DNA from 2 places in the Bradyrhizobium sp. CCBAU 25338 genome. Region 1 is predicted to be linked to the other one. Evidence: predicted binding sites of a transcription regulator. Region 1 holds the regulator's gene; the other holds the start of a gene.
What was found. The regulator HrcA, encoded in region 1, represses chaperone genes, less so after heat shock. The targets are predictions, from matches to a motif close to GTTAGCACTCNCNNNNNGNGAGTGCTAAC.
Positions count from the first base shown of each region.

Region 2: the regulator HrcA is predicted to act here: its motif matches at 4,286-4,314, upstream of groES (co-chaperone GroES).

Region 1 covers NZ_LFKY01000035.1:119,243-134,014, reverse strand. Annotated here, with positions in the region: gene ACM42_RS15835 (AAA family ATPase) at 1-686, opposite strand, end outside; gene ACM42_RS15830 (CpaD family pilus assembly protein) at 683-1,417, opposite strand; gene ACM42_RS15825 (type II and III secretion system protein family protein) at 1,474-2,991, opposite strand; gene cpaB (Flp pilus assembly protein CpaB) at 3,002-3,820, opposite strand; gene gshB (glutathione synthase) at 4,318-5,262, opposite strand; gene ACM42_RS15810 (YraN family protein) at 5,273-5,674, opposite strand; gene rsmI (16S rRNA (cytidine(1402)-2'-O)-methyltransferase) at 5,661-6,611, opposite strand; gene ACM42_RS15800 (penicillin-binding protein activator) at 6,961-8,193, shown strand; gene hemW (radical SAM family heme chaperone HemW) at 8,308-9,492, opposite strand; gene rdgB (RdgB/HAM1 family non-canonical purine NTP pyrophosphatase) at 9,509-10,144, opposite strand; gene rph (ribonuclease PH) at 10,155-10,868, opposite strand; gene hrcA (heat-inducible transcriptional repressor HrcA) at 11,037-12,125, shown strand; gene grpE (nucleotide exchange factor GrpE) at 12,222-12,839, shown strand; gene ACM42_RS15770 (hypothetical protein) at 12,987-13,928, opposite strand; gene dnaK (molecular chaperone DnaK) at 14,324-14,772, shown strand, end outside.
Region 2 covers NZ_LFKY01000043.1:298,147-312,918, forward strand. Annotated here, with positions in the region: partial or broken gene ACM42_RS35015 (IS5 family transposase) at 1-87, shown strand, start outside; gene ACM42_RS35020 (hypothetical protein) at 356-541, opposite strand; gene ACM42_RS35025 (cupin domain-containing protein) at 809-1,336, opposite strand; gene ACM42_RS35030 (O-linked N-acetylglucosamine transferase, SPINDLY family protein) at 1,556-3,685, shown strand; gene ACM42_RS35035 (usg protein) at 3,694-3,981, opposite strand; gene groES (co-chaperone GroES) at 4,358-4,672, shown strand; gene groL (chaperonin GroEL) at 4,718-6,358, shown strand; gene ACM42_RS35050 (GIY-YIG nuclease family protein) at 6,513-6,800, shown strand; gene lepB (signal peptidase I) at 6,862-7,611, opposite strand; gene ACM42_RS35060 (LysR family transcriptional regulator) at 7,749-8,588, opposite strand; gene ACM42_RS35065 (cysteine hydrolase family protein) at 8,719-9,312, shown strand; gene ACM42_RS35070 (glutathione binding-like protein) at 9,324-9,953, shown strand; gene ACM42_RS35075 (tlde1 domain-containing protein) at 9,961-11,049, opposite strand; gene ACM42_RS35080 (FecR domain-containing protein) at 11,669-12,193, shown strand; gene ACM42_RS35085 (CHASE2 domain-containing protein) at 12,249-14,138, shown strand; gene ACM42_RS35090 (glycosyltransferase family 39 protein) at 14,330-14,772, opposite strand, start outside.

The sequences.
Region 1 (14,772 bases):
AGGCGCTCCATCAGCGCCGTGTCCGGCCGGTCCTGCGACAGCACCGCATTGGCGATGCCCTGCACCGGATCCTGGTTGTAGTCGAGGCCCGCCGTGCCGAAGGCGAGGTCGAGATCGATCACGACCGAATCGAGCGCGAGGTCTCGGGCGATGGTCCAGGCTACATTGTGCGCGACGGTGGACGCGCCGACGCCGCCCTTGGCGCCGACCACAGCGATGACGCGGCCGGTGATGATGGCCTCGGAAGCCGAGAACAGGCTGCAGATCGAGCGAACGACGTCGAGCGTCTCGACCGGGCCGACCACGTAGTCGTTGACGCCGCGGCGCACCAGCTCGCGATAGGGCGCGGTGTCGTTGGGATTGCCGATCACGACCACGCGGGTGCCGGGATCGCAGACGCCGGCGAGGTCGTCCAGGCCCTCGAGGATGTCGCGCGTGCCGTCGGACTCGATGACGATCACATTGGGCGTCGGCATCGATTCATAGACCTCGATCGCCGCCGCTAGGCCGCCGTCCTTGACGGTGAGGTGGGCCTTGGCGAGCCGGCGATCCTCGCCCGCCGCGGACACCGCCTTGAGCGTCTGCTCGGTCTCGCAAAAAGCCTGCACCGAAATACGAGGAACCGGTGCAATGTGTTCCTCGGGGTGCCGTGGATCGTCCGATTCGTCGTCGTCGAAGCTTGTCATCTGCCGGTGTCGCTGAGTTTGGCCTTGTCGGATTCGGGTGAGGGCGTCGCGGTCGGCGTGCCCTTGCGGTAACGGTCGAAGGCGATGTTGCGCCGTGCGGTATAGGCGGGCGTCTCGGCGCGCGGCTGCTCGAGATCGGCCGGGTTGTCGATCATGGCCGCGAGATTGCGCTGGCTGGCGCAGCCCAGATTGAAGTAGGGCCGGTTCTCGTTGTAGCCGGGATCGAGGATGGAGGGGCCGACGTCTTCCGGCCACAGCCCGCAGGGGCCGGCGACGGCCGCGATCTTCGAATAGCTCAGGCGGATGGTGGGCAGCAGCCCGGGATCCTCGGGGCGGTAGGGATGCTGGACGATGGCACGCGACGGCACGCCGCCGGACGCGAGCACGGACCGGATTTCCTGATAGGTCGCAGCAGCCGCGCGCGAATTCGTCGTGTCGGTGGGCACGTCGACGACGACGGAGCCGGTGCCTTCGCGCACCCAGTCCCGCGCGATGCCCACGACGTCCGAATGCTGTGCGGCCGAGAGGCCGCCTCTCGCCTTACCGACGAAGATCACGATCGAGCGCTTGCCCTCCTGCACCGCGATCGGGTGACGCTGGCGATAATCGGTCGGCACCGTCTGGGTGACGATCTCGCCGGTGGTGTTGCAGGCGCCCAGCATGACGGAGATCCCCGCCAGTGCCAGCACCACGCCCAGATTGCGACGTCGATCGGCTGTCGTCTTCGTCATCGCCTCATCCCCTCCTGCCCCAATTCCTGCCCCGGTCCCCAGGCCGCGCGTTCGTCTCAGTCGATGATGAAGCCGAAATCACCAGGCGCGCCGTTGATCGGATCGACCCGGCGCGCGATGCCATAGAGGCGGTTCATGCGGCCGAGCAGCGCCGTCTGCGCGTCCGAGGCCGGCGCGAAGCCGTCGTCGGGCCGCGACAATTCCTTCTGGGCGACCGCACGCACCACATAGGGCGTCACGATCACCATCAGCTCGGTCTCGTTGTTGACGAAGTCCCGGCTGCGGAACAGTGCGCCGATGATCGGCACCTGGTCGACGCCGGGCAGGCCGTTGATCGCCTGCTTGGTCTGCTGCTGGATCAGGCCGGCCATGGCCATCGAACCGCCCGAAGGGATTTCCAGCGTCGTCTCGGCGCGGCGGGTCTGGATCGAGGGAATGGTGATCGAGTTGTTCGTTGTCGCAGAGACCGCCTGCGTCAACGTGATCGAGTTCGTGTTCGACAGCTCCGAGACCTCGGTCATCACGCGCAGGCTGATGCGACCCTCGCTGAGCACGACCGGGGTGAAGTTCAGGGAGATGCCGAACTTCTTATAGGTGACCTGGGTGGCACAGGAGCGGGTAACCGGATCGCAGGTGTAGCCTGCGGGGATCGGGAACTCGCCGCCGGCAACGAACGTGGCGGATTCGCCGGAGATCGCGGTCAGGCTCGGCTCGGCCAGCGTTCGCATGACACCGGCACTTTCCATCGCCCGCATCGTGGCGCTGACGGTGGCGACTCCGTTGGAGAGGCCGGCGACGCCGAGCCCGTTGCTGCCGACGATCGGCCCGCCCGAGACCGGGAACGGGTTTGAATTGTTGAAATTCACCACGGCCGTGCCGGCGTTCAGGCTGGCGCTGAGATCGACGCCCAGCTGCTTGACGATGTCGCGGCGGACTTCGCCGACCACGACCTTGAGCATCACCTGGTCGCGGCCGCGTACGACGATGTTGTTGACGACCTTGTCCGGGCCGCCGACGAGTTTTGCGGCGACGTCGCCGGCCTGCTGGGCCTCGACCGGGCTCGACACCGAGCCGGTCAGCATCACGCTGTCGCCGACGCCTTCGATCTGCACGCCCGGCAAGGACTGGCGCAGCGCCGTGCGCATGCCGTTGAGATCGCGCTTCACGGCGATGTCGTAGGAAGCGACCTGCTGGCCGTCGGCGCTGAAGAACACGACGTTGGTCTGGCCGACCTGGCCGCCGATGATGTAGGCGCGCTGCGCCGAGCGGACCACCGCGTTGGCGATCTTGGGGTCGGCCACGAGCACGTCCTTGACCTCGCGCGGCAGGTCGATGACGACGGACTTGCCGACGCCGAGCGACAGGAATCGCGTCCTCGCCGGCGCCACCGTCGAGACCGGTGACACGCCGAGGTCCGGCGCTTGCATCGGCGCCTGGTCGCCAACAGGCGCATCCGCAGCGCTGACGACGTCAGAGGCCGCGAGCAGCCCCAGCATCAACATCGTCCCCGCCAGGAACGAGCGCGCGCGCTTCCCCCGAATGCGCAGGCTCGTCCGATCACCCCGGTAACTCATGCTATCCCCATCACTTCTGTGACGTCAGTTGTCGTGCCTGCACGCCGAAACGGATCACGTTCACGCCGCCCTGGCGCTTGACCGCCTGGTCCTCGGGCGTGCCGTCGACTGCGTTGGCATCGACGATGCTGCGCAGCGCGAGTGTCAGCGTGCCGCCCTGGCGTGCGGCCGAGAGCGTTGCGACCTGGTCGGGCCGGAGCTCGAGCGTGACGGTCTTGCCGATCACGGCGTTCTGGCCGTCCTTTTCCTTCGGCGCCTGGTCGATCGCGAGCACCCGGATGTTGATGAGAATGACCTCGGACAGGATGAGGTCGTTGCCGCCGGTCGGACCATCGTTGTTGCCGTCGGGATTCTTCAGGCGGCGGGTCAGGATGATGTCGACGCGGTCATTCGGAAGGATGAAGCCGCCGGCGCCCGTTTCGGCCGAAATCTCGGTGGAGACGGCGCGCATCCCGGACGGCAGGATCGCGGCCATGAAGCCGGAGCCTTCGGCCCTGACCAGCTTCTGCTCGCGGATCGGCTCGCCCTGCATCAACGGCACGCGTGCGATCGAGCCGGCGATCTGGGTCTGCGCGTCGGGCCTGCCGTCGCGGCGGATGAAGGCGCTGCTCGCAGTCGCGGCCGGCCAGGCCTGCCATTGCAGATCATCGGGCTTTACGGCCTGGCCGAGCTGGATATCGTTCTTCGCGACGAGCACCTCGACCGTCGGCAGCTTCTCGGCGACGGGAAGGACAGGCGCGGGGTTGTTGTCGAAGCCGCTCGCCAGATACGCAGCGACGCCGCCGGCGCCCAGTGCGATGACGAGAACGACAATGCGTGCGGTGTTCATGCGCCTCTACTCTTACGCGGGGCACTCGAACTGCACTTTGCGTGTTCCCCCGCGTCGATGAGTAGGGAGCAAAAGTATAAGGGGTGTTGCGAGGCCGAATGCGATGGCCGGCCGCGATGCTGGTTTTGGGCGGATGGTGAACGTGGCGTTATTCGATCGGCCAGCGGCTCCGTAGTTTCACGCAGTGCGTCCCCTGCGTTCGAACGAACGCGGGCGGCTTCATGGTGAATGGGTGGTTAGCGACGAGGATGGCGACGGCCTACCGGGATGCCAATGAGATCGCAGGGGCGCGCCACAGAATCGCTGTCGTCCCTGCAAACGCAGGGACCCATACCGCGTGATCGCTCGGTTGCGAAAAATAGAAGTACCAACGAGGAGTCTTCGCCAAACCACGCCCTGTAGCTACGGGTCCCGGATCGGCGCTCCGCTTCGCTGCGCTTGTCCGGGACGACGGCGGGGAGAGGTTGCAGGCCCCCCAACGCAATCATTGCAAAGCGCTACTTCTTCCGCTTCCGCTCGATCACGTCCCAGATCCTCGCCGCGACGTCGGGGCCGCCGAGCCGCGAGATGGCGCGGATGCCGGTCGGCGAGGTGACGTTGATCTCGGTGAGGTTGCCGTTGATGACGTCGATGCCGACGAACAGGAGGCCGCGCTCGCGCAGCGCCGGACCGACGGTGGCGCAGATCTCGCGCTCGCGCGGGGTGAGCTCGGTCTCCTGGGCCGCGCCGCCGCGCACCATGTTGGAGCGGAGGTCGTCGGCGGCCGGCACGCGGTTCACCGCGCCGGCGAACTCGCCGTCGACCAGGATGATGCGCTTGTCGCCGTGCTTCACCTCGGGGATGAATTGCTGGATCACCCAGGGCTCCCTGAACGTCACCGAGAACATGTCGAACAGCGAGCCAAAATTCATGTCCTGCGGCATCACGCGGAACACCGCCGCGCCGCCATGTCCGTGCAGCGGCTTCATGACGACGGCGCCGTACTTGTCGCGAAACGAGTTGATCTCATCGAGGTCGCGCGAGATCAGCGTCGGCGGCATCAGCTGCGGAAAATTCATCACGAACAGCTTCTCCGGCGCGTTGCGCACGGAGGCGGGATCGTTGACGACCAGCGTCTTCGGATGGATGCGCTCCAGGAAATGTGTCGAGGTGATGTAGGCGAGGTCGAACGGCGGGTCCTGGCGGAGCAGCACCACGTCAAAGCCGTTCAGCGCTTCGCGCCTGGGCTCGCCCAAGGTGAAGTGGTCGCCGGGCTCGTCGCGCACGGTCAGGAGCTGAACCGGCGCGACCAGCTCTCCACCGACCATCGAGAGCTTGTCGGGCGTGTAATAGGACAGGCCATGGCCGCGCTTCTGCGCTTCCAGAAGCAGCGCAAAGGTGGAATCGCCCTTGATGTTGATGCGGGCGATGGGATCCATCTGGACGGCGACATTGAGTTTCATGATCTGCCTTTCAGGTCGAGGCGTCGAATGCCGCCAACACATGGCGCGGAAGCGAGCGCGGCGCAATCAGCATGGCGTCGAATCGCAATTCGAATTCGGCATGCTCGGGATGCGCTACGAGCCAGCCTTGCGCGGCGTCGATGATGCGCTGCTGCTGGCGCGGCGTCACCGCGAAAGCGGCATCGTCCAGGCTCGCCCGCGCCTTGACCTCCACGAAAGCGATCAGGTTGCGGCGGCGCGCCACGATGTCGATCTCGCCATGCGGGGTGCGGTAGCGCTTGGCGAGGATGCGGTAGCCCTTGGCCATCAGATAGGCCGCGGCGCGGCTCTCCGCGGAAATGCCGGTGCGGAACGCGGCGACGCGCTCGGGCGAGGCAACCTTCGGTTCCCTGGGGATCTCAGTCTTCGCCATCGCCGCCCCGAAGATCCTTTGCGAGCGCGAGCGCGCGGGCATAGACCTCGCGGCGCGGCCGGCCCGACAGTGCGACCGCATGCGCCACGGCATCCTTGACGCTGTTTGCGGCAAGCTGCTCGCGCAAGAGCCCGTCCAGCGCTTCCGATGCCAGCACGTCGGCGTCCGCTGCGGGCGGGCCGATCACCAGAACGAACTCGCCGCGCGTCTCGGGCGCATCGGCTTGCCGCGCGAGCTCGGCGAGCGGCGCACGCCTGACCTCCTCGTGCAACTTCGTCAGCTCGCGGCAGACCGCGGCCTCGCGTTCGCCCATGATCTCGGCGAGATCGTCCAAGGTGGCCTGCATCCGGTTGCCCGACTCGAACATCACCAGCGTCGCGTCGATGCGCGCAAGCTCGGCCAGGCGTGCGCGGCGGGCCGCGGATTTCGCCGGCAGGAAACCCTCGAAGAAGAAGCGGTCGGTCGGCAGCGCGGCGACGGACAGAGCTGCCAGCACCGAGGACGGGCCGGGCAGCGCGTGCACCGGATGGCCGGCGGCGCAGACCTCGCGCACCAGCTTGAAGCCGGGATCGGAGATCAGCGGCGTACCGGCGTCCGACACCAGCGCGACCGAGCCGCCTTGCGCCAGCGCCTCCAGAATCTTTGGACGCGCCGCTTCCGCATTGTGCTCGTGATAGGGCTTGAGCTGCGCCGCAATCGCATAGCGTTCGGTCAGGCGGCGCGTGATGCGGGTGTCCTCGCAGGCGATGACGTCGACGCCGGCGAGCGTCTGAAGCGCCCGCAGGGTGATGTCGCCGAGATTGCCGATGGGTGTCGCGACCAGATAGAGGCCCGGCGCAGCCTTCGGCGCCGCGAGCCGATGGGCGTCGATGGAGAAACCGCGCGAGGCGGCGTCTTGAGCTTCAGGCGTATTTATCGGGGCCGGCTTTGCGCGCATAATGAAGCCAACTTAGGCACGATCCGCAGGGCTGGGAACCGGGTGGTCGAAAAAGTTCGCCCAAGATCGTGCCCAGGTGAGGGGGCGAGGAACGGACGGGAATGTGATCGGCCAGGATCACGTCGAGAGGGAATGAGGGCCATCGCGCCATATTCACGACGGAAACGCCGCCTTGATGCTGAATGAGCGACGGCGAACGGCTGCCGGGACGGGAGGGCGGTCGCGTTAAGCGGCTGTTATCCTTTTGTTTTGGTTAACCGTTTGCCGACAATATGCCTGAATCCGCGGCCTGTGTCGCGGAAGGAATGTCGTGACCGGCCGGCGACGGCGGGTCAGAAGAGAAGCTGCCATGGTGGGCCCGCGTCATCCAAAGTCTCTCGCTCCGGGATCCCGATCGTCGGGGGCCACCCGGCGCACTGCGCTCGGACTGTTGCTCGGTGCGCCCGTGCTGTCGGCCTGCGCCGGCGTGCAGCAAAGTCTCAGCCAGTTCTCCAACCCGTTCTCGAGCTCCGCGCCGCCGGCCCAGCCGGCAGGTCCCCCGCAACAGGCGACGACCGCCGGCACCGGCGGCGTGAAGGTCGGTCTGATCCTGCCGCTTTCGGCCGCCGGCAATGCCGGCCTTGCCGCGCAATCCATGCGCAACGCCGCCGAGATGGCGCTGGCCGAGTTCCAGAATCCGAACATCCAGCTCCTGATCAAGGACGACAATGGCAGCCCGCAAGGCGCACAAACCGGCGCGCAGCAGGCGGTCGACGAAGGCGCCGAGATCATCCTCGGGCCGCTGTTCGCGCAGTCGGTGCCGGCGGTGGCGCAGGTCGCGCGCACGCGCGGCATTTCCGTCATCGCCTTCTCGACCGATTCCAGCATCGCCGGACGCGGCGTCTATCTGCTCTCGTTCCTGCCGGAGTCGGACGTCAACCGCATCGTCGACTATTCCGCCAGCATCGGAAAGCGCTCCGTTGCCGTGCTGGTGCCCGACAACGCCTATGGCAATGTCGTCGAAGCGGCGGTGAAGGCGGCGGTGCCGCGGCGCGGCGGGCGCATCGTCGCCTTCGAGAAATACGGCGCCGATCGCGCCACGCCGGCTCGCACCGTGGCGCAGCAGCTCGGCAGCGCGGATGCGCTGTTCATTGCCGATGACGGCGATGCGGTGGTCTCAGTGGCGGATGCGATGACGGCCGCAGGCGCGAATCTGCGCAACATCCAGCTGCTCGGCACCGGCCTGTGGGACAATCCGCGCGTCTATGCCAGCGCCGCGCTGCAGGGCGGCCTCTACGCCGCGCCCGACCCGGCCGGCTTTCGCGCCTTCTCCGGCCGCTATCGCACCAAATATGGCGGCGAGCCGGTGCGCACGGCGACATTGGCCTACGACGCGGTCGCCCTCGTCGCCGCGCTGGCGCGCACGCAAGGTCCCACGCGCTTCTCGCCGGACGTGCTCACCAACCCTTCGGGCTTCGCCGGCATCGACGGCCTGTTCCGCTTCCGCGCAGACGGCACCAACGAGCGCGGGCTCGCGGTGATGAAGGTGACGCAGGGTGGCGGCGTTGCGGTCGCAGGCTCGCCGAAGAGTTTTGGGGCGTAGCTCAGGACGACGTGCCGTAGGGTGGGCAAAGCGAAGCGTGCCCACGCATTTTTGCGATCGAGAGAGATGGTGGGCACGACGCAAGTGCGCCTTTGCCCACCCTACAAGATCTCGCTACGCCGCCAGATCCGCGACCACCGCATCCAGCACCGGAAATCCGCTGCTGGTTACGCGCAGCCGTCCGGTCGCATCGACCGTGATCGCGCCTTCCTCGCGCAGCAGCGCGATGCGGCGGGGGTCGAGCGGGCGGCCGGAGAGGGCGGTGTAGCGCTCGGGGTCGATGCCCTCGGCAAGGCGCAATCCCATCAGCAGGAATTCGTCGGCGCGCTCCTCGCTGTTGAGGCGCTCGTCGGTGACGACGCCGTGGCCGTTGGTCTCGACGCGCAGCAGCCAGGCCTCGGGACGCTTCTCGGTGGCGGTGGCGTGGCGCACGCCGTCGATGTCGAGGCGGCCGTGCGCGCCGGGGCCGATGCCGGCATATTCCTCGCCGCGCCAGTACACCAGATTGTGCCGGCACTCGGCGCCGCGCCGGGCGTGATTGGAGATCTCGTAGGCGGGCAGACCCAGCTTGTCGCAGGTCTCCTGCGTGACGTCGTAGAGCGCGCGCGCGACCGCTTCGTCCGGCGTCTTCAATTTGCCGGCCTGGTGCAGGCCGAAGAACGGCGTGCCTTCCTCGATCGTCAATTGATAGAGCGACAGATGCTCGGCCGCTTCATCGATCGCAAGACGCAGTTCGTCGGCCCACATCGCCGGCGTCTGGTCGGGACGGGCGTAGATCAGGTCGAACGAATAGCGGTCGAACGAGCGGCGTGCGATGGCGACGGCATCGAGCGCCTCGCGCGCGCTGTGCATGCGGCCGAGCGCCTTCAGCGAGGCGTCGTCGAGCGCCTGCACGCCGAGCGAGACGCGGTTGACGCCGGCGGTACGATAGCCGGCGAAGCGCGTGGCCTCGACGCTGGTCGGGTTCGCTTCCAGCGTGACTTCGACGTCGCCTGCGACGGTCCAGTGCTTGCCGATCGCATCGAGCACGGCGCCAACCGTTGCGGGCTGCATCAAAGACGGCGTGCCGCCACCGAGGAAGATCGAGGTGACCTCACGCCCGGGCGCGCGCTCGGCGGTCGCAGCGATCTCGCGAGCAAAGGCCGCAGCGAAGCGCGCCTCGTCGATTGCGGCGTGGCGAACGTGGCTGTTGAAGTCGCAATAGGGACATTTCGACAGGCAGAACGGCCAGTGCACGTAGACGCCAAAGGCTTCGGATTCTTGTTTTGACGCGTTTTCCCGGCGCGAACCGGTGTCCACTTCGCTCGAAAACGCTCTAGCGCGGCTCAAGGCAGATCTCCGCCAGTTTCACGAAGGCGCGGGCGCGGTGCGACAGGCCGAGGCCAAGCGGCGGCAGGCCGTGCTTCTCGATGCTCTCCATCTCGCCGAAGGTGCGGTTGTGGCCGTCGGGCAGGAACATCGGGTCGTAGCCGAAGCCGGCATTCCCGCGCGGCGGCCAGACCAGCGTGCCGTCGACGCGCGCCTCGACCTGTTCGAGATGATCGTCGGGCCAGGCGACGCAGAGCGCCGAGACGAAGTGCGCTTTGCGCTTGTCCGGCGTGGAGGCGCCGCGCTCCTGCAACAGGCGCTCGATCTGCGCCATCGCCGCGTTGAAATCCTTGGAGGGGCCGGCCCAGCGCGCGCTGTAGATGCCTGGCGCGCCGTCGAGCGCGTCGACGACGATGCCGGAATCGTCGGCGAAGGCGGGTAGCCTTGCTGCTTGCGCCGCCGCGATCGCCTTGATGGCGGCGTTGCTGCGGAAATCGGTGCCGGTCTCGTCCGGCTCGGATAGGCCGAGCTCTCCTGCCGACACCGCCTCGATGCCGTACGGCGCAAGCAGCTCCCGCATCTCGGCGAGCTTGCCGGGATTATGGGTGGCGATGACGAGCCTGTCCGTGATTCGGCGGTGCATGGCCTATTGACTACGCCACAGCCAGTTTCTGCAAGTCCACCAGACGCGCGACGCCCTTGCGGGCCAGCGCCATCAGCGCCAGGAGCTCGGCTTCGGTGAACGGCTCGCGTTCCGCGGTGCCCTGCACCTCGATGATGCGGCCATCGCCGGTCATGACGAAATTGGCATCGGTCTCGGCCTCGGAATCCTCGGCGTAGTCGAGATCGAGCACCGGCGTGCCGTTGTAGATGCCGCAGGAGATCGCGGCGACGTTGTCGCGCAGCACGTTGGCCTTGACCATGTTGCGCGCCTTCATCCAGTTGACGCAATCGGCGAGCGCGACCCAGGCCCCCGTGATCGAGGCCGTGCGCGTGCCGCCGTCGGCCTGAAGCACGTCGCAATCGACCGTGATCTGGCGCTCGCCGAGCGCTTCGAGATTGATGATGGTGCGGAGCGAGCGGCCGATCAGGCGCTGGATCTCGACGGTGCGGCCGCTCTGCTTGCCGGCGGAGGCTTCGCGGCGGGTCCGTTCCGAGGTCGCGCGCGGCAGCATGCCGTATTCGGCGGTGACCCAGCCGCGGCCCTGGCCCTTCAGCCACGGCGGCAGGCGGTCCTCCAGCGTGGCGGTGACCAGCACGTGGGTGTCGCCGAATTTCACCAGGCAGGAACCTTCCGCATACTTCACCACGCCGCGCTCCAGCGTCACGGGGCGCAATTCGTCGGGCTCACGGCGGCTTGGCCGCATGGGAAATCCTCCAAAACTCACGGGAAAAGGCTGCTCGCGGTGCTTGTAGGTGCGGCGGGGATGGGCGGCAAGGCTTTTTCACCCCCTGATTTCGCGGCCGCAAACGCCACGCTTGTCAGAAGGGTCTGGGATAGACAAATTACGAGTATCTGAGAGGAGTTACCGTCTGTGGCCCATCACGATCCGATCCATCTGATCGCGCCGCGCGCAGGCCTCGCCCAGCTCAACGAGCGTTCCCGCGATATTTTTCGTCAAATTGTCGAAAGCTATCTCGCGACCGGCGAGCCTGTCGGCTCGCGCAACATTTCCCGCCTGATCGCCATGCCGCTGTCGCCGGCGTCGGTCCGTAACGTCATGTCCGATCTGGAACAGCTCGGCCTGATCTATGCCCCGCACACCTCGGCCGGCCGGTTGCCGACGGAACTCGGCCTGCGCTTCTTCGTCGATGCCCTGATGCAGGTCGGCGACCTCAATGAGGCCGAGCGGCAGTCGATCCAGAGCCAGCTCTCCTCGGTCGGCGAGGCGCAGTCGGTCGAGGCGGCGCTGGACCAGGCCTTGATGCGGCTCTCCGGCCTGACCCGGGCTGCCGCCGTGGTGTTGACGCCAAAATCCAATGCGCGGCTGAAGCACATCGAATTCGTCCGCCTGGAACCGGAGAAAGCGTTGGTCATCCTCGTCGGCGAGGACGGCCAGGTGGAAAACCGCGTGCTGGCGCTGCCGCCCGGGGTTCCCTCCTCTGCGCTCACCGAAGCCGGCAATTTCCTCAATGCGCGGATTCGCGGCCGCACGCTGGCCGAGGCGCGGCTCGAGCTCGAGACGGCACTTGGAGAGGCCCGTGCCGAGCTCGATCAGCTGACGCAGAAGGTGATCTCGGCCGGCATCGCCAGCTGGTCCGGCGGCGAAAACGAGGATCGCCAGCTGATCGTCCGCGGCCATGCCAATCTGCTTGAAGATCTGCATGCGCTGGAGGATCTGGAACGCGTTCGCCTGTTGTTCGACGATCTCGAGACCAAGCGCGGCGTGATCGACCTGCTCGGCCGCGCCGAGACCGCCGAGGGCGTGCGCATCTTCATCGGCAGCGAGAACAAGCTGTTCTCCCTGTCGGGGTCCTCCACCATCATCTCGCCCTATCGGGATGCCGCCGGCCACATCGTCGGCGTTCTCGGGGTGATCGGGCCGACGCGGCTGAATTATGCCCGCGTGATCACGACGGTGGACTACGCCGCCCGCATCGTCAGCCGCCTTCTGGGGGGCTGACCGGCGTTTCCGCCGATCACGGGCGCTTGATTTTCGCAAGCTTAGGCACGATATCCGGGCCAACAATCCCTGGAAACGAGTTCGAGATTAGAGCCGATGACCGATCGAGACCGGCAACCCGAAGACACGGCTGCAGCGACCGGCGAGCCCGTGGTGTCAAAGCCCTACATCATGCCCGACGATCCCGAGCCCGGCTCGGTCGAGACGGTGCAGAAGGAAGCCGCCGAGGCGCGCGACCGCATGCTGCGGACGCTGGCCGAGATGGAGAATCTGCGCAAGCGCACCACCAAGGAGGTCGCCGACGCCCGTCTCTACGGTATCACCGGCTTTGCCCGCGACGTGCTCGACATCGCCGACAATCTTCAGCGCGCGCTCGATGCCGTTCCGGCCGAAGCGCGTGCCGCGGCCGATCCCGGCCTGACCTCGCTGATCGAGGGCGTCGAGCTCACCGAGCGCTCGCTGCTCAACGCGCTGGAAAAGCACGGCGTGAAGAAATTCGATCCGCAGGGCCAGAAGTTCGACCCGAACTTCCAGCAGGCGATGTTCGAAGTGCCCGATGCGTCGGTGCCGTCGGGCACCGTGGTGCAGGTCGTGCAGGCCGGCTACACCATCGGCGAGCGCGTGCTGCGCCCGGCGCTGGTCGGTGTCGCCAAGGGCGGTGCGAAGGCAGCCCCCGCCGCCAACAACAATGAATCGAACGGCGCGCCGAACTGATCGATCCTCATGGTGAGGAGGCGCCAAGCGCCGTCTCGAACCATGTAGGCCCCGGCAGTTGCGGCTCGGCCTTCATCCTTCGAGGCGCGCGCGAACAAGCGCGCTCCTCGAGCGAAGGAGGGAGCGCATCTCGCTTGCGGATGCAAGCTATCCCTTCGGCTGGATGCCGTCGCGGACGGCGCGGAAGCGGGTGAAGGCGGGCAGCCACTGGTCGCGTGGGGCGCTGGCGATGATGCGCAATGATGCGCCGCCAGTTGAGAAGCGGATCCACTGCACCACGGTCACAGGGATCTTGTCCTTGCCGCTGACGCCATCGATCCGGGTCTCGAAACCCTGCTGGCCGTTGATGCGAATCGGCTCGGACATGGTGATGCGCGACTCGCGCACGCCGGGAATCTGGAGCGCCGCCTCCTGGGCGAAGCGGGCGCGGTCGTCGGCGGCTTGCGGGGTGGCGCCGATCACGCCGAGAATCATGAACGGCTTCGACTCGTAACCCGTGCTCTCATCGCCGTCGGCGAGGATGATGCTGCTGCCCGGCGCGAGCGTTCGGATGTCCTTGAAGTTGGCGAGATCGGTGATCTTGAACGGCATCAGCGCGATCTGCTCTTCAGCCGAGACCTGCCTGCGGGTGACGGCGCTCGCAAACATCTGCCGCACCGCTTCATCCGTGTAGATCTTGGTCGCATTCTCCGGGATCTGCACCGCGACATAGCCGGAGAAGCCGGCGCCGGGCACGATCATCGAATAGCGCTTCACCGGGGTATCGCCGGCCTTGCCGCTTTCGGTGGTGAAATAGGCGAGGCCTGCGGGGCTCTCGATCTTGTCTTGCGTGACGCCATTGGTCCCGGCGGGATTGGAATTGAAGGCGCTAACGACCTCGCCATAGGCCGCCGGCGGCAGTTCGGTGACCAGCACCTTGACGCTGCCATCCTCGCTCTCGAAGCCCGGAAAGGTCTTGGCCGTGCTGAGGCCGATCAACGGCACCATGCCGAGGCGCAAGCCAGGTGGGAAAACGGCGTCGGCGGCGAGGGCCGGAAACGCGGAGGCGGCGAGGAGGGCCAGCGCGGCGAGGGGGCGGATCAGCTTCATGGGCACTCTGATTGGTTCACATTGAGGCCGTTCGATGGTCGGCCGCCGGGCCGCTTTGTCGCGCGAAGCAGCTACGCCGGCTGTCCGGCCGGTTCGCCTTTTAGCGGGTTTGGCCTTGCCGCAACAGGGCCGGGCCTGTCGCGGCCAGCGGGGGCTTGCCGAGGCCCGAACCTGTTAATAATTCCTCACCCGCAAGGGCGGCGGAGCCCGGACATCATCTTTCAAAACCCGATGTTTTCGCGGCAGAAACGTAGCTTCGGTCCTTGCGGGCCCCTCCCCCCCTCCTATATGAGCCTCAATCATCGCAATATCGCGGATGTTTGATCTTAGGGGGTTTCGGTTCGGGTGCCTTCTGGGCCCAGCCAACCTGCCGCAAAAAGAAGGGTATCAGGACCATGGGAAAGGTCATTGGGATCGACCTCGGCACCACGAATTCGTGCGTCGCCGTGATGGATGGCAAGAACGCGAAAGTCATCGAGAATTCCGAAGGCATGCGCACGACGCCTTCGATCGTCGCCGTGACGGATGACGGCGAGCGCCTCGTCGGCCAGCCGGCCAAGCGCCAGGCCGTCACCAATCCCGAGCGCACCTTCTTCGCAGTGAAGCGCCTCATCGGCCGCCGCTACGACGACCCGATGGTCGAGAAGGACAAGAAGCTTGTCCCGTACAAGATCGTGAAAGCCTCCAACGGCGACGCCTGGGTCGAGGCCGACGGCCAGACCTACTCGCCCTCGCAGGTCTCGGCGTTCATCTTGCAGAAGATGAAGGAGACCGCGGAAGCCCATCTCGGTCAGAAGGTCGATCAGGCCGTCATCACCGTTCCCGCCTACTTCAACGACGCCCA
Region 2 (14,772 bases), on a different contig from region 1:
GACAGACTTGCAGGAAACTACCTTGCCTTCGTCCAGCTCGCATCTATCCGCCTCTGGCTGGCCGCGCGTTATGAGTCCGCGCCCTAGTCTGGCCAGCCGACTTTGGTGTCTCGCTATCCAGATTGGCTCGCGTCCGTTTGGATGGCTTCCGACCGAAGCGTCGCCCTGATCGCGGCAACTAATTGACCTTCTGCACTCTTTCGATTCGAATCCTGCCAAATAATTGTGAGCATGTGGTTGGTGTCGAAATGCGTCTTCTTTTGATCCCACATCGACTTTTCACAAGTATATATAACTGGCCGACTGAGTCCTTCCGCAAAACCGGCATCCCAATACGCGCCGAGATTCGCGTGGCTCAAATCCGCAACAATAAAGCGCGAAGATACACTTGGTGCTTGCCAAGCCAGAGCACCAGATTGTTAGTGGCTTCGATTGGATTGGGAAGCCTATCGAGCGACCAGTAGCTTTCTAGGTCATAAGTCTGAATCGGCTTAACGTCGAAGCCCTGCGAATCTTGCGCTCGGCGAAGCGCGTGGCTCATCTTGGACCTCCGAATCATATCGCTGCCGAGCTTTTCGGGTAGTTCAAGCTGTGCTGAACGCGTAAGGACGAACGTGCCGCATCGACGACACTTATATTGGGTCTTGCTTCCTGCACTCGACGCAGCCGCATCAGCTGTGCCACATACAATGCAATCATTCCCTTGTGGCGGAATCATATAGCGCTCCATTCGACACGCACAAATCGGGCCGCAACACAAAGAGTGAAATGGATTCCAGGCTCGCACTACCCGCGCCCCGGAATGACATCAAGCCTTCAGCTCCACCGTCTTGAACTCCGCCGGCAGGATCACCTCCAGCAGCTCCACGTCGTCCGAATAGTCCAGGATCATGTGCCTGATCTTCGGCGGCTGGGTCCAGGCGCTGCCTTGCTTCATCAGGGTCTCGCCCTGCCCGTCCATATAGGTCTTCACCCAGCCCTTGAGCACGTAGACCATCTGGAATTCGACGTCGTGATAGTGGAGCTTCGACACTTCCGAGGGATTGCACGGACCCTGCAGCCGGATCACGTGCGCCTGCGCGAGGCCATGGGTCGCGTCGGCGATGCCGAGATCGCGGTACTTGGCATAGGCACGCAGGCCGTCGGCCTTGAAGTCTTCCTCGCGGTGATGGCTGACGACGATACGCTGCTTCGGCCGCACGGGCTTCTTCGGAGCGACGGTGCGCGCCTTCGCCTTCACCGCCTTGCGCGCCGAGGATCGCGCCGCTGCCTTCACGTCGCTCCGCTTCTTCACCGCGGTCTTCGTTGCGGGTCTTGATGCCTTTTGCTTGGCCATTGTCTGCCTCCCTGATCCGGGCCGCGCCCGCCTGACGGGAACAACCCGAAGGCAGATTACCCAGTCTTGGGCGAGGCAGCAATTGCGGGGCTTGGTGCAATGAGCTCGACGAACCCAACCGGTCGTAGCTTGTCCCAAGCTGTCGTGGCGAGCGGCCATCGTCTCGTATTCATTCTCTCGCTGAATTAGTCTCGCCGGGAGATCTGGGGGAATTGATTCATGGGCAGCAGCGTCGGTCAGCGTGCATTTCAAAATGCCCGGCTTCAGAAACGGCAAAAAGCCGAAGTGCTGCCATTGCTCGGGCACGCACTCGAGTTGCACAAGAAGGGACTTCTCTCCGAAGCCCGAGCCGCCTATCGACAACTCCTGCAGATCGCGCCCAATCAATTCATCGCGCTGCATATGCTCGGCGTTCTGGAGTCTGATGCCAAGAACTATCAGCAGGCTGAAATTCTGCTGAGCCGGGCGGTTGCCGTGGATCCACGATCTGCCGAAGCTCACATGGGCCTGGGCGTCGCGCTCAACGGGCTGAAACGCCACGATGAGGCCCGAGTAAGCTATCGAAAGGCACTCGCCTTAAAGCCCAACTACGCCCTGGCCCTGTCCAATCTCGGCAACGCTAACGCGGCGCTTGATCTGCACCTCGAAGCGCTCGAGAGCTACGATCGGGCGCTCGCAATGGACGGAAACCTCGCCGAAGCCCACAACGGCCGGGGCTCTGCGCTCTGCCGCCTGCGCAACTATGACGAGGCTCTTGCAAGCCTGAACCGCGCGCTCTCGATCAAGCCCGACTATGCCGCGGCGCTGGCGAACCGCGCCGTCGCATTGCGGGAGCTTCAGCGATTTGACGAGGCCATGGCGGATTGCAATCGGGCAATCGCCCTGGCGCCCGACGACGTGAACGGATGGCTCTGGCGCGCCAATGTCTTGCTCCAGACCCAGCAAATTGCCCCGGCAATGGCCGATTGCGAGAGGGCTCTCGCGATCGCTCCCGATTCCGCTCAAGCTCACCTGGTGCTGGGCCTTTGTCTCGCCGGACTTGGCCGGGTCGACGAAGCGCTCGTCAGTTTCGACAGAGCCCTTGACATCCAGCCTGACCTCCAGAGCGCGATCTCCAGCAAGATATTCACGCTCGATTTCGTGGCGGACGCCAGCGTCGAACAGCATCAGCAAGCGCGGCAAATCTGGTGGGAACGGATCGGAGCGAAGATCGCTGCAGAGATGGCGGCGCCCCACGACAACAACCGCGATCCGGATCGCCGTCTGGTGCTTGGCTATGTCTCGTCGGATTTCAACGCGCATTCGGCTGCGTTCATCTTCAAGCCCGTGCTGCAACACCATGACCGCGCGCAGTTCGAGATCGTGTGCTACTCCTGCTCGTCGAAAGCGGATGCGACGACGAGCGAATTTCAGGGGATCGCCGACCGCTGGCGTGACGCCTCGCAATGGACCGACGATCGCCTCGCCGCTCAGATTCGCGCCGATCGCGTCGATATCCTGATCGACCTGTCCGGCCACACCAGAGGAAACCGCCTCGGCGTGTTTGCGCGCAAGCCGGCACCGATCCAGGTGCACGGCTGGGGCCACGGCACCGGCACCGGGCTGCCGACGATCGATTATCTGTTCTCGGATCCGGTCGCGATTCCTGCCGCGGTTCGGCATTTGTTTGCGGAGACCGTTGTCGACCTGCCATGCTTCGTGACGCTGGCGCCGCTGCCGGCCGGGATTGCGCGGGCGCAGGCGCCAGCGCTCTCGAACGGCTTCGTCACGTTCGGTGTCTTCAACCGCATCAGCAAGATTTCGGACGAGGCTGCGGAAGTCTGGTCCAGGATTCTCGAGCGGGTCCCTGGCTCGCGACTGCTGATCAAGGATGTTGCTCTGGACGATCGACTGGTCCGCGACAAGCTGCTGGCGCGATTTGCGGCTTGTCGATTGCCGGCCGAACGCGTCGATCTGCTCGGAGCCACCTTGCGGAGCGAACATCTGGCATCGTTCAATCGCGTCGACATTGCGCTCGACCCGTTCCCACAGAACGGCGGCGTCAGCACATTGGAAGCCCTGCAGATGGGGGTGCCCGTGGTGGCGAAGCTCGGGAGCAGTCTGCCCAGCCGGGCCGCCAGCGCCATCCTCACCGCGCTTGGCTTGCCGGACTGGGTGGCGGACAGCGATGAGGCATATGTCGAGATCGCAGTCGGCCGCGCGGCGCGGATCGGCGATCTCGATCGATTGCGCCGCGAACTGCCCGCACAGATCAACGCTGCGGCCGCCGGCAACCCCATCTCATATGCGCGCGCCGTAGACGACGCCTATCGCGCGATGTGGATACGCTATTGCAGCGGTGGCGCCTGATCTCTGGCTCAATGCAGCCGGAACACGCCATCCACGGCGCGCAGCTCGGCGGGCTTGATCAGCTTGGAATGCGCCACCGTGACCGAATGCAGGGGGCCGTCGAGCTTTTCCTGCCAGAACGCCAGGAAATCCTTCAGCGCCGGAAATTTCGGAAACATGTCGTAGTTCTGCCAGACGTAGGTCTGGAGCAGCGACGGATGATCCGGCATCCGATAGAGAATTTGTGCCGTCGTCAGCCCGTAACCCAGCATCTGTTTCCGGAAATCCTCGGAAACGCCCCCACTCCGCAGTCCCATGCCAAACCTCCTTTGCAGGAGCGCATTCAGGGGGTGGCTTGATCGGTGCCCCGGGAGCCACCCGGAAACGACGCGCTCACATCAGAGAAATGTGACGCAAACTGACAACCCATCTCAAGCCCAAAAGTTTAACAAGCTGTTGAAATTCAATGCGTTAGCAGCAGATACAGCTCCGTGCTAATACGGGCCCGGCGTCGGTTAACGATGGCAAAGAGATTCTGGCAGTCCGCGCTTTCGGGTGCTAATTTTTCTGCTAGAAGGCCTTGCCCCCGCAAAATTCCTGGCTTATCTCAGCCTCGCCTGTGCTAGCACTCGCGGGCAACGACTGCTAACAATCTTAAAATCCTCAACACGTGCAATTGCTTAGGAGGACTGCATGAAATTCCGTCCGCTTCACGACCGCGTCGTGGTCAAGCGCATCGACGCAGAAGAGAAGACCGCTGGCGGCATCATCATTCCCGACACTGCCAAGGAAAAGCCCTCCCAGGGCGAAGTCGTCGCCGTTGGCCCGGGTGGCCGCGACGAGTCCGGCAAGCTGATCCCGATCGACCTGAAGGTCGGCGACCGCGTGCTGTTCGGCAAGTGGTCCGGCACCGAGGTCAAGATCGACGGCCAGGACCTGCTGATCATGAAGGAGAGCGACGTGATGGGCGTTCTCGAGGTCAGCGAGTCCAAGAAGAAGGCGGCCTAAGAGCCCCCTCTCCCTCCAGTCAAATCATTCCAAGGAAAATTCCAGATGGCAGCCAAAGAAGTCAAATTCTCGGTCGATGCGCGCGACAAGATGCTGCGCGGCGTCGACATTCTCGCCAACGCGGTGAAGGTGACGCTCGGCCCGAAGGGCCGCAACGTCGTGCTCGACAAGTCGTTCGGCGCTCCCCGCATCACCAAGGACGGCGTCACCGTCGCCAAGGAGATCGAGCTCGAGGACAAGTTCGAGAACATGGGCGCCCAGATGGTGCGCGAAGTCGCCTCCAAGTCCGCTGATGCGGCCGGCGACGGCACCACCACCGCCACCGTGCTGGCCCAGGCGATCGTGCGCGAAGGCGCCAAGTCGGTCGCCGCCGGGATGAACCCGATGGACCTCAAGCGCGGCATCGACCTCGCGGTCGAGGCCGTCGTTGCGGACCTCCAGAAGAACTCCAAGAAGGTCACCTCCAACGACGAGATCGCCCAGGTCGGCACCATCTCGGCCAACGGCGACCAGGAGATCGGCAAGTTCCTCTCCGACGCCATGAAGAAGGTCGGCAACGAGGGTGTCATCACCGTCGAGGAAGCCAAGTCGCTCGAGACCGAGCTCGACGTCGTCGAGGGCATGCAGTTCGACCGCGGCTACATCTCGCCCTACTTCGTCACCAACGCCGACAAGATGCGCGTTGAGATGGACGACGCCTACATCCTCATCAACGAGAAGAAGCTCTCCTCGCTGAACGAGCTGCTGCCGCTGCTCGAAGCCGTGGTGCAGACCGGCAAGCCGCTGGTCATCGTCGCCGAGGACGTCGAAGGCGAAGCCCTCGCGACCCTGGTCGTGAACCGCCTGCGTGGCGGCCTGAAGGTCGCGGCCGTCAAGGCTCCGGGCTTCGGCGATCGCCGCAAGGCCATGCTGCAGGACATCGCGATCCTGACCGGCGGCCAGGCGATCTCGGAAGATCTCGGCATCAAGCTCGAGAACGTCACGCTCAACATGCTCGGTCGCGCCAAGAAGGTGATGATCGACAAGGAGAACACCACGATCGTCAACGGCGCCGGCAAGAAGGCCGACATCGAGGCGCGCGTGGCCCAGATCAAGGCGCAGATCGAGGAGACCACCTCGGACTACGACCGCGAGAAGCTCCAGGAGCGTCTCGCCAAGCTCGCGGGCGGCGTCGCAGTGATCCGCGTCGGCGGCGCGACCGAGGTCGAGGTGAAGGAGCGCAAGGATCGCGTTGATGACGCGATGCATGCGACCCGCGCGGCTGTCGAGGAAGGCATCGTCCCGGGCGGCGGCGTCGCCCTGCTCCGTGCCTCCGAGCAGCTCAAGGGTCTGCGCACCAAGAACGACGACCAGAAGACCGGCGTCGAGATCGTGCGCAAGGCGCTGTCGGCTCCTGCCCGCCAGATCGCGATCAACGCCGGTGAAGACGGCTCGGTGATCGTCGGCAAGATCCTGGAGAACAAGGCCTACAATTACGGCTTCGACTCCCAGACCGGCGAATACGCCGACCTCGTCAAGAAGGGCATCATCGACCCGACCAAGGTGGTCCGCACCGCGATCCAGAACGCAGCCTCGGTTGCCGCGCTCCTGATCACCACGGAAGCCATGGTCGCCGAGCTGCCCAAGAAGGGCGGCGCCGGTCCGGCGATGCCTCCGGGCGGCGGCATGGGCGGCATGGACTTCTGATCCAGCCTCTCAGGCAAAGTCGAGATATGCGAAACCCCGGCAGCGATGCCGGGGTTTTTGTTTTCAGGTGATACACGCTAAGATGATGGTGGATTCGTCATTCCGGGGCGGCGCGCAGCGCCGAGCCCGGAATCCATAACCACCGGCGGATGGAATGGCCTACTATGTCTACATCCTCGCAAGTAAGAAGCACGGCACGCTCTACATCGGCGTGACCAGCGATCTCGTTCGTCGGGTGTACGAACACAAGACCAAAGCCGTTCCCGGATTCACGACGAAGTACGACGTTTCGAAGCTCGTCTTGTTCGAGATATACGACGATGCAGTGACCGCCATCGCCCGCGAGAAAGAACTCAAGAAGTGGCGTCGCGACTGGAAGACGCGGCTGATCGAGGAGCAGAACCCAAACTGGGATGATCTTTATCCTGGGATAGCCAACTAAGGCCTGTGGTTATGGATTCCGGGCTCGCGCCCAAGTGGCCGCGCCCCGGAATGACGGGGCCTCACTCCACTTTCCCCAACCGCTCGAAGCGCGGCTCGCCGTCATCGTCGAGCGACCAGAGGATCCGCGTTACCTTGCCGACGAGATTGTCCATCGGGATGAAGCCCATCGCGGATGCCATGCGACTGTCGGTGGAATTGTCGCGATTGTCGCCGAGCACGAAGAAATGACCTGGTGGCACGGCGTAGACGCTGGTGTTGTCGAGGAAGCCATTGTCGGCGGCGCAGTCGTAGGTCACATAGCTCGCGCCGTTCGGCAGCGTCTCGCGCCAGCGCTTGACCTTCGCTTCGTCATCGCCTCCGCAGGCGGCGCCGGCTTGTGCCTCCTTCAGGGCGACGCGCGTCACCGGACGGTCGTTGAGGATGAGCCGGCCCTGCTGCATCTGGATGCGGTCGCCGGGCAGCCCGACCACGCGCTTGACGTAATCGACGGAGGTATCCCTTGGCGTTCGGAAAACGACCAGGTCGCCATACTCGGGCTCGGCGGCAAAGACGCGACCTGAGATCCAGGACGAAGCGAAGGGGAAGGAATAGCGGCCGTAGCCATAGGCATATTTCGCCGCGAAGACGTAGTCGCCGACCATCAGCGTCGGCGCCATCGAATTCGAGGGGATGTTGAACGGCTGATACAGGAAGTATCGAAACAGGAACGGCGGCGACCACAGCACCGGGATCAGCAGGATCAGGATGACGATCGCCTTCCATTCCCGCGATCGTGCCGAGGGACGGATCGTTTGCTCAAGAGTGGTCATGCAGCTGCCCTGTTCAAAGACGTAGTCGTCGCGAGATTACGCAACCTGCGCGCGCGTGCAATCCCCGGCGAACTTGCGAATTTGGTCGCACGTCGCGCGGCCCGCGTTCAATGCGAGGCCATGAACGTCGCCAGCGGTCAGCCGTGCGACAAATCCCTGAAGCAGTGACGTACCCAGTCGATCGTCACGCGGGTCGCAGGATCGCGCTTGAGGTGGTTCTGCACCAGGAGCCAGACGTCGCGACGCCTCGGCAGCAGCGTGGCGCGCAGGCTGCGGTCGGCGAGCAGCGGCCCGCAGCTGTGCTCGGGCAGCACGCCGATGGCCTGATGCGACTGGATCATGGTGCGGATGATGCGGACATTGTCGGTGACGCAGCGCACGTTCGTCAGCCGCTTGGCACGCAGGAACTGCTGCTCGGGGATCGCATCGAGCTCGTCGGGATAGACGCACGCGACCGGCTCGGCTCCGCTGCGGTCCGCGGGCTCGAAGAAATACAGCCTGACCTCGCCGAGCTTGGAGATGGTGAAGTCGCCCTTCTCCGGTTTGCGCAGGCGGATGGCGAGATCGGCCTGCCAGCGCGAGAATTTTACGTTGCCGCTGGAGGTGAGGAATTGCAGCGTCAGCCCCGGGTGATCGCGCAGGAAGCTGGCCGCATGCGGCGCCAGCAGCTCTTCGGCGACCGCATTGGTCGAGGCGATGCGCAGCCGCCCGACCGGGCCGGGCTGGCTCTCCTTGATGCGGTCGATCGCCGCCGCATGCGCCGCCATCGCACCGACATGCTCGAGCACCGCCTCGCAGTGTCGCGTCGGCCGGCGCAGCCCGTCCACGGCGTCGAACAGCGGCACGCCGAGGTCGCGCTGGATGCGCGCGAGCCTTCGGCCGACAGTGGTCTCGTCGATGCGCAGCCGCGCGCTGGCGCCGGCGTAAGTGCCCTCGTCCCTCACCGCGGCGATGATGCGCAGGTCGTCCCAGTTCATTCCGCAAGCCTAGCAGGCGGCGGCGCTTCCTGCAAATTCGCAGCCATATGCCGCAATATTCCTGCACAATGGCAGGCTTCGGTTGCGCTAGTGTCGCCTCATCCGACATCCCCTGGAAGGCCTGACCAGCATGACCGCTCCAAAGACCCTGCTCGAACTCGCCGGCGCCGATCTCAATCCGCCGAAGCTCAACGAGGCCTGCCTCGTGCTGATCGACATCCAGAACGAATATTGCGCCGGTCCGCTGGCCCTGCCCGATGCGCAGCCCGCGATCGCCGCGGCTGCGCGCCTGCTCGCGCGCGCACGGGAGAGCGGAGCCGCGATCTTCCATGTCGCGCACAAGGGCCGCGCCGGCGGCCTGTTCGACCGCGAGGCCGCGCGCGGCGCGATCGTCGAGCGCCTGACGCCGCTCGCCAGCGAGCTCGTGATCGAGAAGGCGCTGCCGAATGCCTTCGCCGGCACCGACCTGCAGGCCCGGCTGACCGCGACCGGACTCAAGAACATCGTGCTGGCCGGCTTCATGACGCATATGTGCGTCAGTTCGACTGCCCGCGCCGCGCTCGACCTCGGCCTGCGCACGACGATCGCGGCCGACGCCTGCGCCACCCGCGACCTGCCCGACGGCCGCGGCGGCACGCTGGACGCCCGGACGATCCATCAGGTCGCGCTGGCCGAATTGTCGGACCGCTTCGCGATCATCGCGCAGGCCGAAGCACTGACTTGATGGAGCATGCGATGCTGCGTCTCCATTTCTTCCCGATGGCCTGCTCGCTCTCGAGCCGCATCGCACTGATGGAGGCCGGGATCGAGGCGCAGTATCACCTCGCCCATATCTGGACCAAGCAGGTCGTGGACGACGGCAGCGATTTCCGTACCGTGTCGCCGAAAGGCGCGGTGCCGGTCCTGGTGCTGGAGAACGGCGAGCGGCTGACCGAGAGCGCAGCAGTGCTGCAATACATCGCCGATGTGAAGCCGGAGGCGGGCCTCGCGACCGGCTTCGTCCATCCGGACCGCTATCGCCTGCAGGAATGGCTGAGCTTCATCGGCGCCGAGATCCACAAGGCGTTCCTGTTTCCGACCTTCTGGTACAAGGACGACGGCTCGCTCGCCAAGCCGCGGGCACGGATCACGGAGACATTGTCGGTGCCGGCAGCGCATCTGGCGGACCGCGAATTCCTCGTCGGCAACGGCTTCACCGTCGCGGATACCCATCTCACCTGGGCCTTGCTGCTGCTCCGTCCCGCAGGGATCGACATCGCGCGATGGCCGTCCTTGTCGGCCTATCTCGAACGGATGCAGGCGCGACCGGCCGTGCGGGGCGCGATCGCGACCGAGATGTCGCTGCGCAAGGCGATGGCGGCGTGAGCGCGCCTCACTCCACCCGCGCCAGCACCGCGAGCTTGCGGATGCCCTTGTTGCGGTAGGCGTCGAGGAACGCGTAATAGTCCTTGAACGACACGCAGCCATTGGAGTCGCCGTTCGGCCCGAGCATGAAGGTATGCGCGAGCAGGCCGTCGCGGCCGTGGATCGCGCTCTCGCCGCCGATCGGGGTCAGGCGCAGCGCCGGCACGCCGTGGAACAGCGCCTCGCGCGGCTTCAGCGTGTAGATGTGCGGCGGCGTCACGCCGCGCATGCGGATCTTCGAGGAGCGCGGATCGTCGAGATTGGAGCCCAGGCCCGAATGCGCCTCGAGCTTGGTGCCGTCGGGCAGATACACGGTCTTGGCGGTGATGTCGTAGACCGCGGTGTCGCGCTCATAGGGCGGCGCGCCGCCGAGCATCGGGTTCTGCTCCTTCGGCGCAATGGACGCGGTCACGCTGGCATCGGCCGAGGCGTAGGCGAGCAGCCCGCCGGACGGCTCGCGCTTGCCCCAGAGCTTTTCCACCATCGACTGGCGCGGTCCGGTGATCGACATCACCGCGGCCTTGGCGCGATCGGCGAACGACTTCGGCTGCGCCTCGGGCGCCGGCACGATCTGGGCCGGATCGGCGGAGGCCAGCTGCATCTGGGCATCGGGCGCGCGCTTGGCCTTGTCCGCGGTCTTGTCAGTGGCCTTGGCTGCCGGCTTCAGCGCGTCGGCGACCCTCGCGACCACGCTCTGCTTCGGGGCGTCCTTCGAAGTTTCCCTGGCCAGCGCAACCTGGGTCGGGGGCGCTGCGCTCGCCGCGTTCGATGGCACTCCTTGCGTCGCGGCCGCGGCAAAGCGCTCGTTGAACATCTCGCGCGAGATCGGAGCTGCGACCTGGAGCCGGTCGGGCAGCAGCGCGAAGGTTTCCCTGATTGCCTCGCCGGCCTCGCGCAGCACGACCTTGGGTGCGCGCCTGACCACCGGCTCGTCGTAGCCGATGCTGCCGACGGTCGGGTAGACGCTCGCGCCGAGAATGTTGGTGTAGATGATCCAGCCGGCGCCCATCAGGACGCAGCCGATCGCCGCGGTGCCCAGCCAATTGGCCGTGGTCATTTTCCGGGAAGGCTTCCGAAGAGAATTCTTGCCAGGATTTTTGGACTTCCGTGCCGCGATACTTTGCGCAGCGATACTCGTACTCATTCGCCTTGCGTCCAGGACGGTGTCACTCAGTCCCCCTTCGAAGTGCCGCTGGTCACGATCCGGGAACAGCATCTCGCAGAGGGTCGGAGCGTCATTAAGGCGACTTTTAGTTAAATGCAGATTAAGTTCGGGCGGATGTGGGGCAACGCGTTAACGCTGTCCCGTTTCGAGAAAAAGCCCGCAGGACTACGGACTTACTCGAATCTGTTAACCATGTTTCTCGACCGGTTCACGTCGGTTCTTCGACGCTTGCGGCCGCAACCACGAGACATTCAACAACGTCATTTTCGTGGTCGCCAACTGGCCCTGACCGTAGCGCGGAAGCGTTGCGCGAGGCTGGTGGGCTCCGCGTCCGTGGGCCGCGCCCCTCACGCGGCACCGCGCCGTGACCGAAAGTTGATCACGTCGGTTCTGGAAATCGCCGCCACGAGCAAGTAGCTCCTATCTCGGCACTTTTCAGCAGCCTCTGCGCGTGATACGGTACCGTATCGACTTGCCCTGAACTGTGCCGCGCACGCAAACGGAGGCTGGCATGAGAGGGATCGCGCGCGCAGGGTTTTTCACCCTGGCGGGGTCGTTTATGTTGATTGGAGCTGCGACTGCACAGCCGGGTGCCGATTTGGGCTGCACGGCATCGCCGTCGGCCGCCGGTACGCAGACCTGGCGCTGCGACAACGGCATCACCATCGTTGCGGAAAATGGCGCCAAATTTGAACTTAAGGACGCCAACCGCGACGGACATATAGACTCCGTGGAGTTGAGCAGCAAAGCCCTGCTGGTCGAGGTGCCCCGGAAGCCGCGGGGCAATCCGTTCAAGGTGCTGACGCCGCAAGCGATCGCCGCGGTGCGCGGCACCAAATGGGCGGTCGATGTCGCTGACGCCAAGACCTCCGTGTTCGTCGCCGACGGCCGGGTCGGCGTGACCCGAAGGGCCCGTGGACGCGGCGTCGTGCTTGGACCCGGCGAAGGCGTCGATGTCGAGGCAACCGGCCCGTTGACCGTCAAGACCTGGGGCCAGCCGCGCGTCGACGCGCTCATGGCAAGACTCGGACAATAAGACCGGGTCACAAGGCTCGCCCATAGGATTCGATAGAAGATTGCAGAACGAGCGCATGCGCAGCCGACGCGTTCAGATCCTGGTGGCACTCGTCCTCACCGCGCTGTGGGGCGCGGGCATCTTTGCCGCGCACGCCAACGGCCGTCTGCGTTTTCTCGACCGCCTGGAAGCCACGCTGACGGATTGGCGGACGCAAGCCCGCGGCGTGCGGCGTCCACCCGATCTCGTCACCATCGTCGCGATCGACGACACCGTGGTGAAGCGCGGCGGCAGCTATCCTCTGCCGCGCGCCGATCTCGCCCGTGTCGTCGACACCATCGTGCAGTTCAAGCCGAAGGTCGTCGGGATCGATCTCCTGCTCGTCGATCGCAGCGCTGCGATCGGCGATGCCACGCTCGCCAGCACGCTCGCCACCGGTCCCATGGTGCTCGCCGCGGCGGCGATCTTCCCCACCGCCAGCGAAACCGTGGATCCGAGCAGCGAAGGTCCCCTCGCCGTTCTGCCGCAGGCTGAGCGCTTCCTGCAGCCGTTGCCCGCCTTCGCCGAACATGCCGAGGTCGGCGTCGTCAACGTCGCGACAGGACAATCGGGCTCACCACTATCGGTGCCGATGCTGTTCCGGACGCGCGACAAGGTCGAGCTGTCGTTCCCCTTGCGCGTCGCGGCCCGCGCGCTCGACGAGCCGCTGACGGTCGCGCCGGACCATCTCATGCTGGGCGATCGCGCGGTGCCGACCGACGGCGATCTGGCATTGCCGATCACCTATTACGGCCCGCGCCGCACGATCCGTACCGTCAGCGCACAGAGCATTTTCGACGGCACGCTCGATCGCGCGGCGATCGAGAACCGGATCGTCGTGATCGGCGCCTCGGTCGCCGGCGGCGGCGACTTCTATCCGACGCCCTTCGATTCCCTGATGCCCGGGGTCGAGGTGGTCTCGACCGCGATCACGCATCTCGTCGCCGGCGACGCCATGGTGCGCGACCGCAGGGTCCGCATTGCCGACGCGCTCACTGCGATCCTGCTGCCGATGCTGCTGGTCGGGCTGCTCGCCTGGCGGCGTAGCGCGCTGGGCATCATGACGGCGGCCGCGTTGATGATCGCCTGGGCCGGGGTCAACCTGTTCGCGTTCACGCACGGTGTCTGGCTGAACGCCGCAACCACGCTCGCCGCGGCAATGCCGCCGGTTGCGGTCTTTGCCGGCGTGCAGCTGTGGGCCGGAGGCCGCCGCACGCAATATTTTGCCGCCAAGAGCAGGTCGCTTGCGCAATTCCAGGCCCCGGCGCTGCAGGAGTGGCTGGCGCGAGATCCGAACTTCCTGTCGAAGCCCGTCCGGCAGGATGCAGCCGTGGTCTTCGTCGATCTCTCCGGCTTCACCGGGCTGAGCGAGCGGACTGATCCGGACGAACTCAGGAATCTTCTGAAGGCGTTTCATGCACTGATCGACAAGGCCGCGATCGCTTCCGGCGGCATGATCACCGGCTTTCTCGGCGACGGCGCGATGATCCTGTTCGGGCTGCCGCGCGCGATGCCCGACGACGCGGCGCGCGCTCTGAAATGCGCGATCGATCTGCATCGCGGCCTCGAACGCTGGATCGCTTCGCTGCCGCCGGCGATCGTATGTCAGCTCGGTTTCAAGATCGGCGCGCATCGCGGCCCGATCGTCGCGTCCCGGCTCGGCGAAAGCCATCAGCACATCACGGCGACAGGCGATACCGTCAATGTCGCAAGCCGTCTGATGGAGATTGCCGCCCAGAACGATGCGCAGCTCGCGCTGAGCGATACGCTGCTGGACACTGCCGATTTCAGCGGCGCTCCCGACGGCGTCCTGTCCGGGCCCCTGCTCGCCCAGGTCCGCGGCCGCTCCGGCATCGTGACGGTCTGGTTCTGGCGCGACCACGACACGCCCAAGGAGACCGCGGCCAAGGCCGAGGTGATCGACTGAATAGCCATTGCCATCGGCCCAACACTCCGCCGTCGTCCCCGCGGATGCGGGGACCCATACCGCGTGATCTATCGATGAGCGCAGGTTGCCGTACCGAACTGAAAAACCGCCACGAACAGCCTTCGCCAAACTTCTCCCTGGGGGTATGGGTCCCGGCGTTCGCCGGGACGACGATGGGGGGACAGTAGGGCTTACCGCGCTTCCGGCGGCGGCGAGCGATCCAGCACCTCGTCCTTGGCGCCCTCGAGCAGATCGATGCCGTAGGTCTCGACCACGAGCGGCCCGCGCTTGCGCTGCAATTGCGCGATCTGCGTCACCTGCGCAAAGAGAGCGTTGAGGGCGGGATGGCCTCCTGCGCGCAGCTCGTCGACATAGAGCAGCTTGCCGGCGAGCAGCCTGGGATCGGGCTCGGGCATGTTGACCCAGCGGATGCGCTGGGTCTGCTGCGCAACGCAGGTGCCGCGCGGCAGATAGAACGCGAGCCAGCCCGTGGTGCCGTAGTCCTGCGCCAGCACACAGGTCGCGCCACTGCGCGCGCGCACCGTTTCGATCTCGGCGGCAAGCTCGCGCCAGCCGACACCGACGCTGCGCACCGTGGCATCGCGGCGATATCCGGACAGCCAGCCGGTATTGG